One region of the Pseudomonas sp. OTU750018 genome, then DNA from elsewhere that is predicted to be linked to it. Evidence: predicted binding sites of a transcription regulator. Region 1 holds the regulator's gene; the other holds the start of a gene.
The links. The regulator LexA, encoded in region 1, represses DNA repair genes until DNA is damaged. The targets are predictions, from matches to a motif close to CTGTNTNNNNANACAG.
Positions count from the first base shown of each region.

Region 2: a site for LexA is predicted at 4,014-4,029, ahead of recN (DNA repair protein RecN). Genes of this name have one in related genera too.

Region 1 is NZ_JAAPAU010000001.1:232,123-239,015, forward strand. It holds gene nagZ (beta-N-acetylhexosaminidase) at 1-243, opposite strand, end outside; gene HCI85_RS01180 (L,D-transpeptidase) at 265-789, opposite strand; gene HCI85_RS01185 (TetR/AcrR family transcriptional regulator) at 837-1,544, opposite strand; gene lexA (transcriptional repressor LexA) at 1,817-2,428, shown strand; gene sulA (SOS-induced cell division inhibitor SulA) at 2,439-2,915, shown strand; gene HCI85_RS01200 (hypothetical protein) at 3,019-3,252, opposite strand; gene HCI85_RS01205 (DUF6586 family protein) at 3,331-3,849, opposite strand; gene topA (type I DNA topoisomerase) at 3,932-6,541, opposite strand; gene HCI85_RS01215 (DUF1653 domain-containing protein) at 6,667-6,893, opposite strand, start outside.
Region 2 is NZ_JAAPAU010000004.1:360,576-367,468, reverse strand. It holds gene dnaJ (molecular chaperone DnaJ) at 58-1,185, opposite strand; gene dnaK (molecular chaperone DnaK) at 1,312-3,228, opposite strand; gene grpE (nucleotide exchange factor GrpE) at 3,328-3,897, opposite strand; gene recN (DNA repair protein RecN) at 4,054-5,727, shown strand; gene fur (ferric iron uptake transcriptional regulator) at 5,788-6,192, opposite strand; gene HCI85_RS20390 (outer membrane protein assembly factor BamE) at 6,290-6,808, shown strand; gene HCI85_RS20385 (RnfH family protein) at 6,884-6,893, opposite strand, start outside.

The DNA of each region.
Region 1 (6,893 bases):
CATCGCCGGCAAGCGCACAAAGCCCTGACGCAGTCGCTGCACGCGCCCGCCTTCCTGATCCACCGCCAGCAGCAAATCAGGCCGCACCGCACGAATAGCCGCAGACAACTCGCGCACCTGGCGCGGATCTTCAATATTGCGCGCGAACAGAATCAGCCCAGCCACCTGCGGCTGACGGAGGATCTGGCGATCCTCAGCGGTCAACCAGGTGCCGGCGATATCCAGCATCAATGAACCTTGCATGGGTGAACTCACAACTCGTCCTTAAATAAGAGGCGCCGTAGCCCAATCGGGGCAAGCAGCCTCATCAATCTGTACCGCACATTGAACCGGGACACGCGCAAAGAGTTCCAGCACGTCGCTGTTGCGCATGCGCACGCAGCCATGCGACAGCGCCACGCCCATAGGCTCGCTGTCCGGCGTACCGTGTATGTAGATATAGCGGCGAAAGGTATCGACAGCGCCCAGACGATTGCGTCCGGGCTCACAACCACTCAACCAGAGAATGCGCGTAAGAATCCAGTCGCGGCCAGGAAATTGCGCATGCAACTCGGGCGACCAGATCTCACCGGTCCAGCGCCGTCCGCGCAGCACGGCAGCACTCGGCAAGCCCTCACCAATCTTCGCCCGCACCTTGTGCAAGCCCCGCGGCGTGCAGCCGGAACCATTGCGCTCACCGGCGCCATTCAGCGCAGCGGAAACACTAAGGCGCAGCTGCAGCTGCCCATTGGCAAAGCCATACAGGCACTGATCAGCGAGGGAAATATGCAGAAAATCGAGAGCAACCATGGGCGGCTAGCTTAGCGGATAGCATCAACCAAGCCCACCCGCCGAGGTCAAACTTTGCTGGGGATGGCTGGAGTCTTGGTGCGCGGCTTGAGCTGTGCGCTGGCCAGGGCTTCATCGGTCAGGCCGGTTTCCGAACGCATGCCGGCGGCCAGGAATGGCACCATCAGGCGCATCACCTGCTCAATCGAGGTGTTAACACCGAAATCGGTTTCCGACATGGCCCGCAGGGCCTTGATCCCGGACATGCTGAACGCTGCGGCGCCGAGCATAAAGTGCACGCGCCAGAACAGTTCCAGAGGAGGAATGCGCGGAGCGGCTTCATGCACCAGTTGCATGTAACGGCGGAACACCTTGCCGTACACCTCTTCAAGGTACTTGCGCAGGTGCCCTTGGCTCTGGCTAAAGGCCAAGCCCAACAGACGCATAAAGATTGAAAGGTCATTACCACTGCGCGGCTTTACAGCCAGCGCCTGCTCAACCAGTAGCTCAAGCAGCTCTTCGAGACTGACCTTGCTATCCGGCTTCGCCTGACGGCGATCCAGCTCGCGCTCAAGGCTTACACAGAACGGTCCGAGAAAACGCGAGAACACCGCCTGAATCAGGGCTTTCTTTGAGCCAAAGTGGTAATTCACCGCCGCCAGGTTGACCCCTGCCTTGCTGGTGATCAGGCGCAGCGACGTTTCGGCGAAGCCTTTCTCTGCAAAAAGCTGCTCTGCCGCATCAAGAATGCGTTCAACGGTTTCCGACTGGGCCATGACTCTTTTCATCTGAACAAACACTTGTTTGAAACATACGTTTCAGTTGCCCGGCTTGTCAAGCCGGGCAAACCATCTTGTGGCCGGGTGGTCACAGATATCCACCAAGGGCACGTGCTAACCCTAGCTAGACGCCCCATAAGAAGCCTGAGTAACAGGGCACTGCAACACAAGGCATGAAGGTGAATTGAGTAGAGATCAGAACACAAGGATTGCCAATCGCCGATCACTGTATATAATCCCAGTCACTGTACAAAAAAACAGAGCCGACCATGCTAAAACTGACGCCGCGCCAAGCTGAAATTCTCGCTTTCATCAAGCAGTGCCTTGAAGACAACGGCTACCCGCCTACCCGTGCGGAAATCGCCTTGAAACTGGGTTTCAAATCCCCCAACGCAGCGGAAGAGCACCTCAAGGCCCTGGCTCGCAAGGGTGCCATCGAAATGACCCCTGGCGCTTCACGCGGCATCCGCATTCCCGGCTTCGAACCTAATGCTGAAGAGGACGAAGGCTTACCGGTGATTGGTCGCGTCGCTGCAGGTGCGCCGATCCTGGCGCAACAGCATGTTGAAGAGTCCTGCAAGATCAACCCAGATTTCTTCCATCCCAAGGCTGATTACCTGCTGCGTGTACGCGGCATGAGCATGAAAGACATTGGCATATTCGATGGCGATCTGCTGGCCGTACATACCACCCGTGAAGCCCGTAACGGGCAAGTGGTGGTGGCGCGTCTCGATGACGAAGTAACGGTCAAACGTTTCAAGCGTGAAGGCAACAAGGTCTGGCTGATTGCGGAAAACCCGGAGTTCGCGCCGATCGAAGTAGACCTGGAAGAACAGGACCTGATTATTGAAGGCTTGAGCGTCGGCGTTATCCGCCGCTAGTGGAGGATTTATGCAGTTCCCGCAATCACTGAACCGTACACAACTGCCTTTGTTCGATGCATTCCTGGCATCGACGGTGACACCATTATTTGCCGATAGCGCTGAGCTAACCTGGCCGGATGATGAAACAGAGGCTTTCAGTGAGCTATCGCTGCGCGGTGCAGCTGGGCACTGCCTGAACCTTCTAGCGCCGATTTTGCGTGAACTTAGTGACAACCACGATGAACGCTGGCTGACCCTTATCGCGCCGCCATCAAGCCTGACCCAAACTTGGCTACGCGACGCGGGCCTGAACCGTGAACGCATCCTGCTGCTGCATCCCCGGGGCACACAAAGCGCGCTCGAACTGGCCCAGCAGGCCCTGATGCTAGGACGCAGCCACACCGTTGTCAGCTGGCTGCATCCACTTGAGCGTCAGGCGCGGCAACAGCTTGAGCAGGCCGCACGACAGGGAAAAGCGCAAAGCCTAAATATCAGTTTGGGATAATTGGCCTCAGGTCGCACAAGGAGCGTGCGGCTTAGCCGAAAAGAGGTCTAGGCAACAAAACGCTGGCAGATCGTTGTAATTTCAGCCCCCAAGAGAACTGCAATCAATGCAGGATTCGAGGGCCTTCTTCCTGCTGAAAATTATTTTCAGCCAACCGCCCCGCCATCTGTACACCCACATTGAGCATGGCTTTGGCCACCTCAACATGCTGCCCCTGCAGAAAGGCCTTGGCATCGGCAGAGAAATCCAGCACCACCAGTGATTCTTCATCCTCTGCACGACGCAGGGCGATACGCCCGTCGGGCAATTCTACAATTTCCAGGAATGATGTAGGCATTGGCTTAGCTCTCCACAATAGGCCGACAGTGTAACAGCCGACTCGGGCTCGCCCTAGTCCGCCGGTCCAATCAGCGCCTTACCACTCGCTCAAGGTTTCTCGAAACCGCTGCGCCAGAGCCTTCAGCTGCTGACGCCACGTCTCCAGCATTTCCTGCGTCAACGGCATAACTTCTTCATCTAGGCTGACCGCGGTGATCAACGGTGTAGCGGGATCGACCTTAGCCTTCTTGCGAGCCTGCGGCGGCTGAAACAGCTCGGCATAAGCCTTGAGCAGCTGAGCAACCCAGCTGTCGGCGGACTGTGCCAGCTCGACCAGCTCACCCAGCTCCTGGCTAGGCGCCGCCTGCAACACGTCCTCAGTGAGAAAGCGTTCGGCCCGTGGCGCGGCGCTGTCCGGCAAGCGGTAGTAACCGGCAATCTCATGGCACAAGCCCAACAGAGCACCGTAGAGATGAAACAAAGCAGCCTCACGCTCAGCCTGGATCAAAGCCAAGGCATTCATGCTCTGGCTTTGTTCAGCCTTACGCCAGGACTCCAGCGCCAGGCCTGCGTAGAAGATTTTTTGATTGGTGCGGGTATAGAGTTCATTGGCCATTGCGGCTCCCTCCATAACGGATTAGATAAGCATACGCGCGCCGGCCAGCGGCAAGCGCGCATCGTGCTAAATCAGCTGTTGATCAGCTCTTGTCTTCGACTTTCCACTTGCCGCCATCATAGAACGCACGCCAGCCCGTCGGTTTGCCGTCGACTTCGGTCTGCACGTACTGCTCTTTGGTCTTGCGGCTGTAACGGATCACCGCTGCGCGACCTTGCGGGTCTTTCTTCGGTGCATCGCAAAGGAAGTGGTACTTGGGGTCGATCTCATCACGGTGCGGAATCAGCTCGATCACTAACGGCGCACGGGTTTCACGATTTTTCGGGAACTGGCTGGCAGCCAGGAACAGACCCGAAGCACCATCACGCAGGATGTAGGTGTCGTTGACCTTCTCGCACTTGAGCTCCGGCATCTTCACCGGGTCCATTTTAGGTGGCGCCGCTTCACCGCTTTTCAGCAGTTTGCGGGTGTTCTTGCACTCGCTGTTGGTGCAACCGAAGAACTTGCCGAAACGACCAGTTTTCAGCTGCATCTGGCTGCCGCACTTATCGCAGTCCAGGCTCGGACCTTCATAGCCCTTGATACGGTACTGGCCCTGCTCCACTTCATAACCGCTGCAATCGGGGTTATTACCGCAGATATGCAACTTGCGGGTTTCATCAAGCAGGTAAGCGTCCATCGCCGTCGAGCAGATCGGGCAGCGGTGTTTGCCAAGCAGCACGCGCGACTCAGACTCACCCTCGTCATCCGCGGCAATTTCGTCACCCGGCACCAGGTTGACGGTGGCCTTGCAGCGCTCTTTCGGCGGCAGTGCATAACCGGAACAACCGAGGAATACCCCGGTTGATGCGGTACGAATGGTCATCGGTCGGCCGCAATCGCGGCAAGCGATATCGGTCAGCGTCGGCTGGTTGGCACGCATGCCGCCCTCGCCGGCCTCAGCCACTTCAAGCTTCTTCTTGAAGTCACCGTAGAACTCGTCGAGCACGTGCTTCCACTCACGCTCGCCCTGGGCCACATCGTCCAGGTGCTCTTCCATGCCGGCGGTGAAACCGTAGTCCATCAGGTTAGAAAAGCTCTCGGCCAGACGCTCGGTGACGATGTCGCCCATTTTCTCGGAGTAGAAACGACGGTTGTGCAGCGCCACATAGCCACGGTCCTGAATGGTGCCGATAATCGCCGCATAGGTTGACGGACGACCAATACCGCGCTTCTCCATTTCCTTGACCAGGCTAGCTTCCGAATAACGCGCTGGCGGCTTGGTGAAATGCTGGCTTGGGTCGAGCTTGACCAGCTTGAGCACTTCGCCCTGATTCATTTCCGGCAATACATCGTCATCGCCCGGCTTGCTCAGCTGCGGCAATACGCGGGTGTAACCGTCGAACTTGAGAATACGGCCCTTGGCACGCAGCTCGAACTGCGCTGCCGTCACGGTAACTGTGGTCGACAGGTATTCAGCAGGCGGCATTTGGCAGGCAACGAATTGGCGCCAAATCAGCTCATACAGGCGCTCGGCGTCACGTTCCATGCCCGACAATTGAGTCGGCTTGAGGTTGACGTCGGAAGGACGGATCGCTTCGTGCGCTTCCTGCGCGCCTTCCTTGCTGCTGTAGGCAATTGGGTTGGCCGGCAGGTACTTCTTGCCGAACTCGCCTTCGATAAAGCCGCGCACCATGCTCACGGCGTCAGCCGAGAGGTTGGTCGAGTCGGTACGCATGTAGGTGATGTAACCGGCCTCATACAGACGCTGGGCCATCATCATGGTCTTCTTCACCCCGAAGCCCAGGCGGTTACTCGCGGCCTGCTGCAGGGTGGAGGTGATAAACGGCGCCGAAGGCTTGCTGCTGGTCGGCTTATCTTCACGCTTGCTGATGCTGTAACTGGAGGCTTTCAGCGTGGCCAGGGCCGCCATGGCCTGGGCCTCGCTCAGCGGCTTGAACGCAGCGCCGTTCTCACGGGCCACTTCAAAGCGCACGTTAGCGCCTTTGGCGGTGCCCAGGTCGGCGTGCACTTCCCAATATTCTTCCGGAACAAACGCGCGGATCTCTTTCTCACGCTCGACCACCAGCTTCACGGCTACCGACTGCACACGGCCGGCCGACAAACCACGAGCGATTTTGGCCCACAGCAGTGGCGAAACCATATAGCCCACTACGCGGTCGAGGAAGCGCCGCGCCTGCTGGGCGTTGACCCGGTTGATATCCAGCTCACCAGGCTTGGAAAAAGCTTCCTGAATAGCCTTTTTGGTGATTTCGTTGAACACCACGCGCTTGTAGCGGCTGTCGTCACCACCAATGGATTCGCGCAGGTGCCAGGCAATGGCTTCCCCCTCGCGGTCCAAGTCGGTTGCGAGATAGATGGTGTCAGCATCCTTGGCCAAACGGCGCAATTCCTCGACCACCTTCTCTTTGCCGGGAAGGATCTCGTACTTGGCTTTCCAGCCATGTTCGGGATCAACCCCCATACGCGCGAACAATTGGCGCTTGGCTTTCTCCTTGGGCGACAGCGCCGGCACTTCACCTGCAGCGGCCTTGCCACGCTTGACCGGCTCTTTGGCGGTACTCGCCGAACCACTGGTGGGTAGGTCACGGATGTGGCCGATGCTCGACTTCACCACGTACTCGTTGCCCAAGTACTTGTTGATGGTCTTGGCCTTGGCCGGGGATTCCACGATGACCAGCGATTTGCCCATGGATTGGAAAATTCCTGAAATTCGGTAAATAAATGCGGGAGGCGCTGTACTGCCTGCTAGCGCGGCACCGCTATATATAGTGGTGGTCCGGCCGAGGTCAAGCGCAGCAGTGGCCCGATGTCAGCTCAAGGCCGAGTAAACAGTGCGGTTTCAGCCTGAATCAAAGCAAAGCGTGGAACCGTCTCGCCGTCCACCTCAACGCTTTCGCAGAACATCTCCAATGGCCTCACCCATAGGCCAAACTCGCCGTACAGCGCCTGATAGACCACCATCGCCTGTTCCGTTTCGGAATGCTGGGCTACGCCAAACACACGGTATTCAGGACCTTTGTAGTGGCGGTAGAGGCCGGGCT
Region 2 (6,893 bases), on a different contig from region 1:
AGCTGTCGCCACAGACTGCAGCAGCCGCTTAGCGACCGCGCAGCCTGTCAGCGGGATTTACAGGTCGCCAAAGAAGCGCTTAACGCCTTCGAACCAGCCATTGGCCTTCGGCGAATGCGAGCTGTCGCCTTCCAGGGTTTTGCGGAACTCATCAAGCAGTTCGCGCTGACGTTTGTCTAGGTTGACCGGGGTTTCCACCGCCACCTTGCACATCAAGTCGCCGGCACCACCACCACGCACGGGCGCGACGCCCTTGCCACGCAAGCGGAACATCTTGCCGGTCTGCGTGCCTTCCGGGATCTTCAGCTTGACTCGACCATCCAGGGTCGGCACTTCCAGCTCGCCACCCAGGGCCGCATCGGCAAAGCTGATCGGCACTTCGCAGTACAGGTGCTTGCCGTCGCGCTGGAAGATCGCGTGCTCGCGCACATTCACCACCACGTACAGGTCGCCCGCCGGGCCGCCCATGGCACCTGCCTCGCCTTCGCCAGACAGACGAATGCGGTCGCCGGTATCGACGCCAGCCGGCACTTTAACCGACAAGGTCTTGTGCTCTTCGACCCGGCCGTGACCGTGGCAGGAGCCGCAAGGATCGGTGATCATCTTGCCGCTGCCGTGGCAACGGGGACAGGTCTGCTGCACCGAGAAGAAGCCTTGCTGCATACGCACCTGGCCAATACCACCACAGGTGGTACAGGTCACCGGCGTGGTGCCCTTCTTCGCGCCCGAGCCATCGCAAGGTTTGCAATTGACCAGCGTCGGCACGCGAATGGTCACCGTAGTGCCGCGCACCGCTTCTTCCAGGTCCAGCTCCAGGGTGTAGCGCAGGTCACTGCCGCGCTGTGCGCCGCCACGTTGACCGCCACGACCACCGCCACCGAAGAAATCGCTAAATACATCACCGAAGATATCGGAGAAGTTCGCCCCGCCCGGGCCGCCACCGCCGCCACCCATTTGCGGATCGACACCGGCGTGGCCGTACTGATCGTAAGCCGAACGTTTGGCCGCATCGGAAAGCACTTCGTAAGCCTCGTTGGCTTCCTTGAACTTCTCTTCGGCGGCTTTATCGTCCGGGTTACGGTCGGGGTGATACTTCATGGCCAGACGGCGGTAGGCTTTTTTCAGCTCCGCTTCGCTGGCGCCGCGCTCGACACCGAGCACCTCATAAAAATCGCGTTTAGCCATAAGTCTTCAACACCTTTAAATCGTCTACTCCAGACACGCCAACGCGGGAGCAAGCTCCCGCGCGGCGGATCATGCCGAACGCGACTCGCGTCACGCTCGGCCAGAGCGGCATAAGCTTGCGCCTATTTATTTGTTGTCTTTGACCTCTTCGAACTCAGCGTCGACCACGTCGTCGCCTGCGTCCTTGGCTTGCTCAGCACCCGGGGCTTGTGCACCTGGCTGCGGCTGCTCGGCGTACATCTTCTGCGCAAGCGGTGCGGTCACTTCGGACAGCGCGGTCATCTTGGCGTCTATTTCAGCTTTGTCGTCACCCTTGATAGCCACTTCCAATGCGCTCAATGCGGTTTCGATAGCAGTCTTCTCGTCGGCAGTAGCTTTGTCGCCGGCCTCGGTGATCATCTTGCGGGTGGCGTGCACCAGCTGATCGCCCTGGTTACGTGCGGTCGCCAGCTCTTCGAACTTGCGATCTTCCTCGGCGTTGACTTCGGCATCACGAACCATCTGCTGAATTTCTTCTTCAGACAGACCGGAATTGGCCTTGATCACGATCGACTGAGTCTTGCCGGTGGCCTTGTCTTTCGCGCCGACGTGCAGGATGCCGTTGGCATCGATATCGAAGGTTACTTCGATCTGCGGTACGCCACGCGGAGCCGGTGGAATCTCGGCCAGGTCGAATTTGCCCAGCGACTTGTTACCGCTGGCTTGCTTGCGCTCGCCCTGCAGCACGTGAATGGTCACGGCACCTTGGTTGTCGTCAGCAGTCGAGAACACTTGCGATTTCTTGGTCGGAATCGTGGTGTTTTTCTCGATCAGCGCAGTCATCACGCCGCCCATGGTTTCGATACCCAGGGTCAGCGGGCTGACGTCGAGCAGCAGCACGTCTTTGACGTCTCCCGACAGTACCGCGCCCTGGATAGCAGCACCCATGGCCACGGCTTCGTCCGGGTTAACGTCTTTACGCGCTTCTTTACCAAAGAAATCAGTAACCAGCTTCTGCACCAGCGGCATACGGGTCTGACCGCCGACCAGAATCACGTCGTTGATCGCACCGATGTCGATACCAGCGTCTTTCAGCGCAATACGGCACGGTTCGATGGTGCGCTGCACCAGGTCTTCAACCAGCGATTCCAGCTTGGCGCGGGATATCTTCACGTTCAGGTGCTTAGGACCGGTGGCGTCTGCAGTGATGTACGGCAGGTTCACGTCGGTCGACTGGCTCGAGGACAGTTCGATCTTGGCTTTCTCAGCAGCTTCTTTCAGGCGCTGCATGGCCAGCGGGTCACCCTTAAGGTTCATGCCGCTTTCTTTCTTGAATTCGTCAACGAGGTAGTCGATCAGACGAATATCGAAGTCTTCACCACCGAGGAAGGTGTCGCCGTTGGTGGCCAACACTTCGAACTGGTGCTCGCCGTCAACCTCAGCAATTTCGATCACGGATACGTCGAAGGTACCGCCACCCAGGTCATAGACGATCACGGTGTGATCGCCCTTGGCCTTGTCCATACCGTACGCCAGAGCAGCCGCGGTAGGCTCGTTGATGATGCGTTTTACATCCAGACCAGCAATACGGCCGGCGTCTTTGGTGGCCTGACGCTGACTGTCGTTGAAGTAGGCCGGCACGGTGATCACCGCTTCGGTCACTGGCTCGCCGAGGTAGTCTTCGGCGGTTTTCTTCATTTTCTTCAGGATTTCAGCCGAGATTTGCGGCGGCGCCATCTTCTGGCCGTTCACTTCAACCCAGGCGTCACCGTTGTCCGCCTTGGCGATCTTGTACGGCACCATTTGGATGTCTTTCTGCACGACGTCTTCTTCAAAACGACGACCGATCAGACGCTTTACCGCATACAGGGTGTTATGCGGATTGGTCACGGCCTGACGCTTGGCCGACTGGCCGACGAGGATTTCACCGTCGTTGGCATACGCGATGATCGACGGCGTAGTACGCGCGCCTTCAGCGTTTTCGATAACTTTAGCGACACCGTTTTCCAGAACCGAGACGCACGAGTTGGTGGTCCCAAGGTCGATACCAATAATTTTGCCCATTTTCACTCTCCCGAAACTTTGATAATCCCGCCGCTGATCGTTGTCAGCGGCGGTAGCACTAAAACGCTTGACTGTTTAATGGGGGCAGCTCGGCGAATTTCAAGCCTGCTCATCGATCGATGGCGGCGCTTCTACCGGTGCCTTGCTGACCACCACCATGGCGGGGCGCAGCAGACGACCATTGAGCATGTAGCCCTTCTGGAACACCTTGAGCACGCTATTTGGCTCGACGCTGGTGCTTTCCTGCATCGCCATCGCCTGATGGTGTTCGGCGTTGAACGGTGCACCATGCGGATCAATGGCTTCCAACTGGTGACGCTTGAGGGTGTCGCCGAACAGCTTGAGTGTCAGCTCCATGCCCTCACGTACAGCCTTGATCGCCTCATCATCAGGATTCGACAGCTCAAGACCGCGCTCCAGGCTATCCACCACCGGCAACAGGTCGTTGGCGAATTTCTCCAGAGCGAATTTGTGCGCCTTCTCTACATCCTGCTCGGCGCGGCGGCGCACATTCTGCAGATCGGCAGCCATGCGCAGCGACTGATCCTGCGCAGTAGCCAGTTGCTCTTCCAGCGCTTGCACGCGGGCAACCAGGTCATCGCCCGCAGCCGCTTCTGCAGCTGTTTGTACATCGGGATTCTGCGTATCCAGGGTCTGTTCGTCAGCCATGCGTCTCTCCTCTTATAAATCCGACGCGAGCCTTAACTCACGTACCTGGCTGCTATATGGGGTCAAAAAATGTGGTTTCAAGGACAACAGACGGATTGTCAGCCCACAAAAAAACACTGTATAAATAACCAGACATGAACTTGGGAGGCCCTCGCCATGCTGGTGCACCTGTCCGTACACAACTACGCCATCGTTGAACACCTTGATCTAGAGCTGGACGCCGGCATGAGCGTGATCAGCGGTGAAACCGGCGCGGGCAAGTCGATCATGCTCGATGCCCTAGGCCTGACCCTGGGTGATCGTGCCGACAGCGGCGTGGTCCGTCCCGGTGCGGACAAGGCGGACATCCTCGCCAGCTTCGACCTGCACGACATCCCCGAAGCCCGCGCCTGGTTGGCCGAGCGTGACCTGGACAACGACGGCCCGTGCATCCTGCGCCGAGTGATCACCGCCGAAGGCCGCTCGCGCGGCTATATCAACGGATCACCCTGCCCGCAAGGCGACCTCAAGGCTCTAGGCGAACTGCTGATCGACATTCACAGCCAACACGAACATCAGTCTCTGCTCAAACCTGACACCCACCGCCGCCTGCTTGATGAATATGCTGGCAGCCAGGAACTGGCGCGCCAGGTGCAGCTCGCTGCACAGCGCTGGAAACAGACGCGCAATGAGCTGGAACGCATCGCCAACATCGGCGACGAGCAACGCGCACGCCACCAATTGCTCAGTTATCAGCTCGAAGAACTGGATAACCTAGCCTTGGGTGAGGACGAGCTAGAACAACTGGAGCAGGAACATAAAAACCTGACCAACGCCGAAAGCCTGCTCAGCGCATGCCGCCTGGTGATCGAGCAATGCAGCGAGAATGACGCTGGCAACGTGCTGTCCGCCCTGACCAGCAGCCTCAATCGCCTCAGCGCCTTCCAGGGTCAGCCCGGCGCATTGAGCGAAGCCACCAACCTGCTGGCCAGCGCGCAAATCCAGGTAGAAGAAGCCGTCGGCGAGCTGAACCGCTTTCTCGACCACTTCGACGCCGACCCCGAGCGCCTGCAGCAAATGGAAGAACGCCTGGACGCGATCTACACCCTGGCGCGCAAGCACCGCATCCAACCAACCGAGTTGGGCGCCATGCAGCAACAGCTGTTTGAAGAGCTGGAAAGCCTGAATGCCGACGACCAGGCTGCCGAGCGCCTGAGCGACGAACTGGCCGCCTTCGAGCGGCATTATCAGGAAAAGGCTGCCGAGCTGAGCACTTTGCGTAATAGCGCCGCCGACCAGTTGGCCAGAGCAGTTGAACAGGAAATGCAGAACCTCGGCATGCCGGGCGGGCGTTTCAACATCAAGCTAAGCGCCAACAGCAGCAGCGAGCCACACCCGAATGGCCTGGAGCAGCTGGAGTTTCTCGTCAGCGCCAACCCTGGCCAACCGCTGAAAGCCCTGGCCAAAGTTGCCTCGGGCGGCGAGCTGTCGCGTATCAGCCTGGCGATTCAGGTGATCACCGCGCAAACCTCGCGGGTACCGACGTTGGTATTCGATGAAGTTGACGTCGGCATCGGCGGCCCCACCGCAGAAGTGGTCGGGCAACTGTTGCGCCGGCTCGGCGAGCGCGGCCAGGTGCTGACTGTTACCCACTTGCCGCAAGTAGCCGCACAAGGTCACCAGCACTTATTTGTGCACAAAGTGCGCGACAGTGACGCCACCCGTACCGCTGTCAGCAAGCTAGACAGCGCGCAGCGTGTCGAGGAAATCGCACGCATGCTCGGCGGCGTCGACCTGACAGAGGAGTCATTGGCCCACGCCAGAAAGATGGTCAGCAGCGCTCAAGCCTGACCCCAAAACACAGCAAGAAAAAAGGCGACCCCAAGGTCGCCTTTTTCATATGCCGATCAATCAGCTCTTTTTGCGCACATACAGCACAAGGTTGTGATCAACCAGCTCAAAGCCGTGTTCTTTGACGATTTCTTTCTGACGCTTTTCAATCTCGGCATCGAAGAACTCGATCACTTCACCGGAATCGACACAGACCATATGGTCGTGATGGCCGCTGTCCGCCAATTCGAAGACCGCATGACCGCCATCGAAGTTATGACGAACCACCAGACCTGCTGCTTCAAACTGGGTCAGTACGCGGTACACAGTCGCCAAACCTACGTCGTCACCCGCCTCCATCAGTGCCTTGTAGACATCTTCAGCACTCATGTGACGCTGACCGGCAGAGTCGAGCATTTGCAGTATCTTGACCCGTGGCAGGGTCACTTTCAGGCCAGCCTTACGTAGTTCGCTATTTTCAACCATGGTCTGCTTTCTCACGGAAGCGGCTTCGCAGCTTCCTTTATTGCGGGTATGATCCGGGGTTATATTGCCCAGCCAAGATAGTGGAAGTCGCCCACCGATGCAAAAAACCAAACTCCTGCTGACCAGCCTCACCCTTACGGGGCTACTCGCACTCGCCGGTTGTTCATTCCCCGGGGTTTATAAAATCGACATTCAACAGGGCAATGTCGTCACGCAGGACATGATAGACCAGTTGCGCCCGGGAATGACCCGCAAGCAAGTGCGGTTTATCATGGGCAACCCTCTGCTGACTGACACCTTCCACGCCAATCGTTGGGATTACCTGTACAGCATCCAGCCGGGTGGCGGTAAGCGCCTGCAGGAGCGTGTAAGCGTTAACTTCAATGCCGACGACCAACTGGTTGGCTTGTCTGGCGACTTTATGCCGGGCGTCAGCCGCGACCAGGCCATCCTGGGTGAAGACAGCGGCGTTACCACTCCGCAAGCCACTCAGCAGCCGCAGGTTGAAGATAAGCCCGCTCCGGGCTCGCTACTGGAGCAGATTCAGCGCGAAGTGGACGACGTGAAAGTCGTGCCGGTACCGACTCCAGAGCCTCTGGAAAGCACACCGCAGTAATATTTGCTGATAAAAAAGCCCGGACATGTCCGGGCTTTTTTATACCTGCATCTCTGCAAATCACGCTTTCAGCACTTACTGTCCG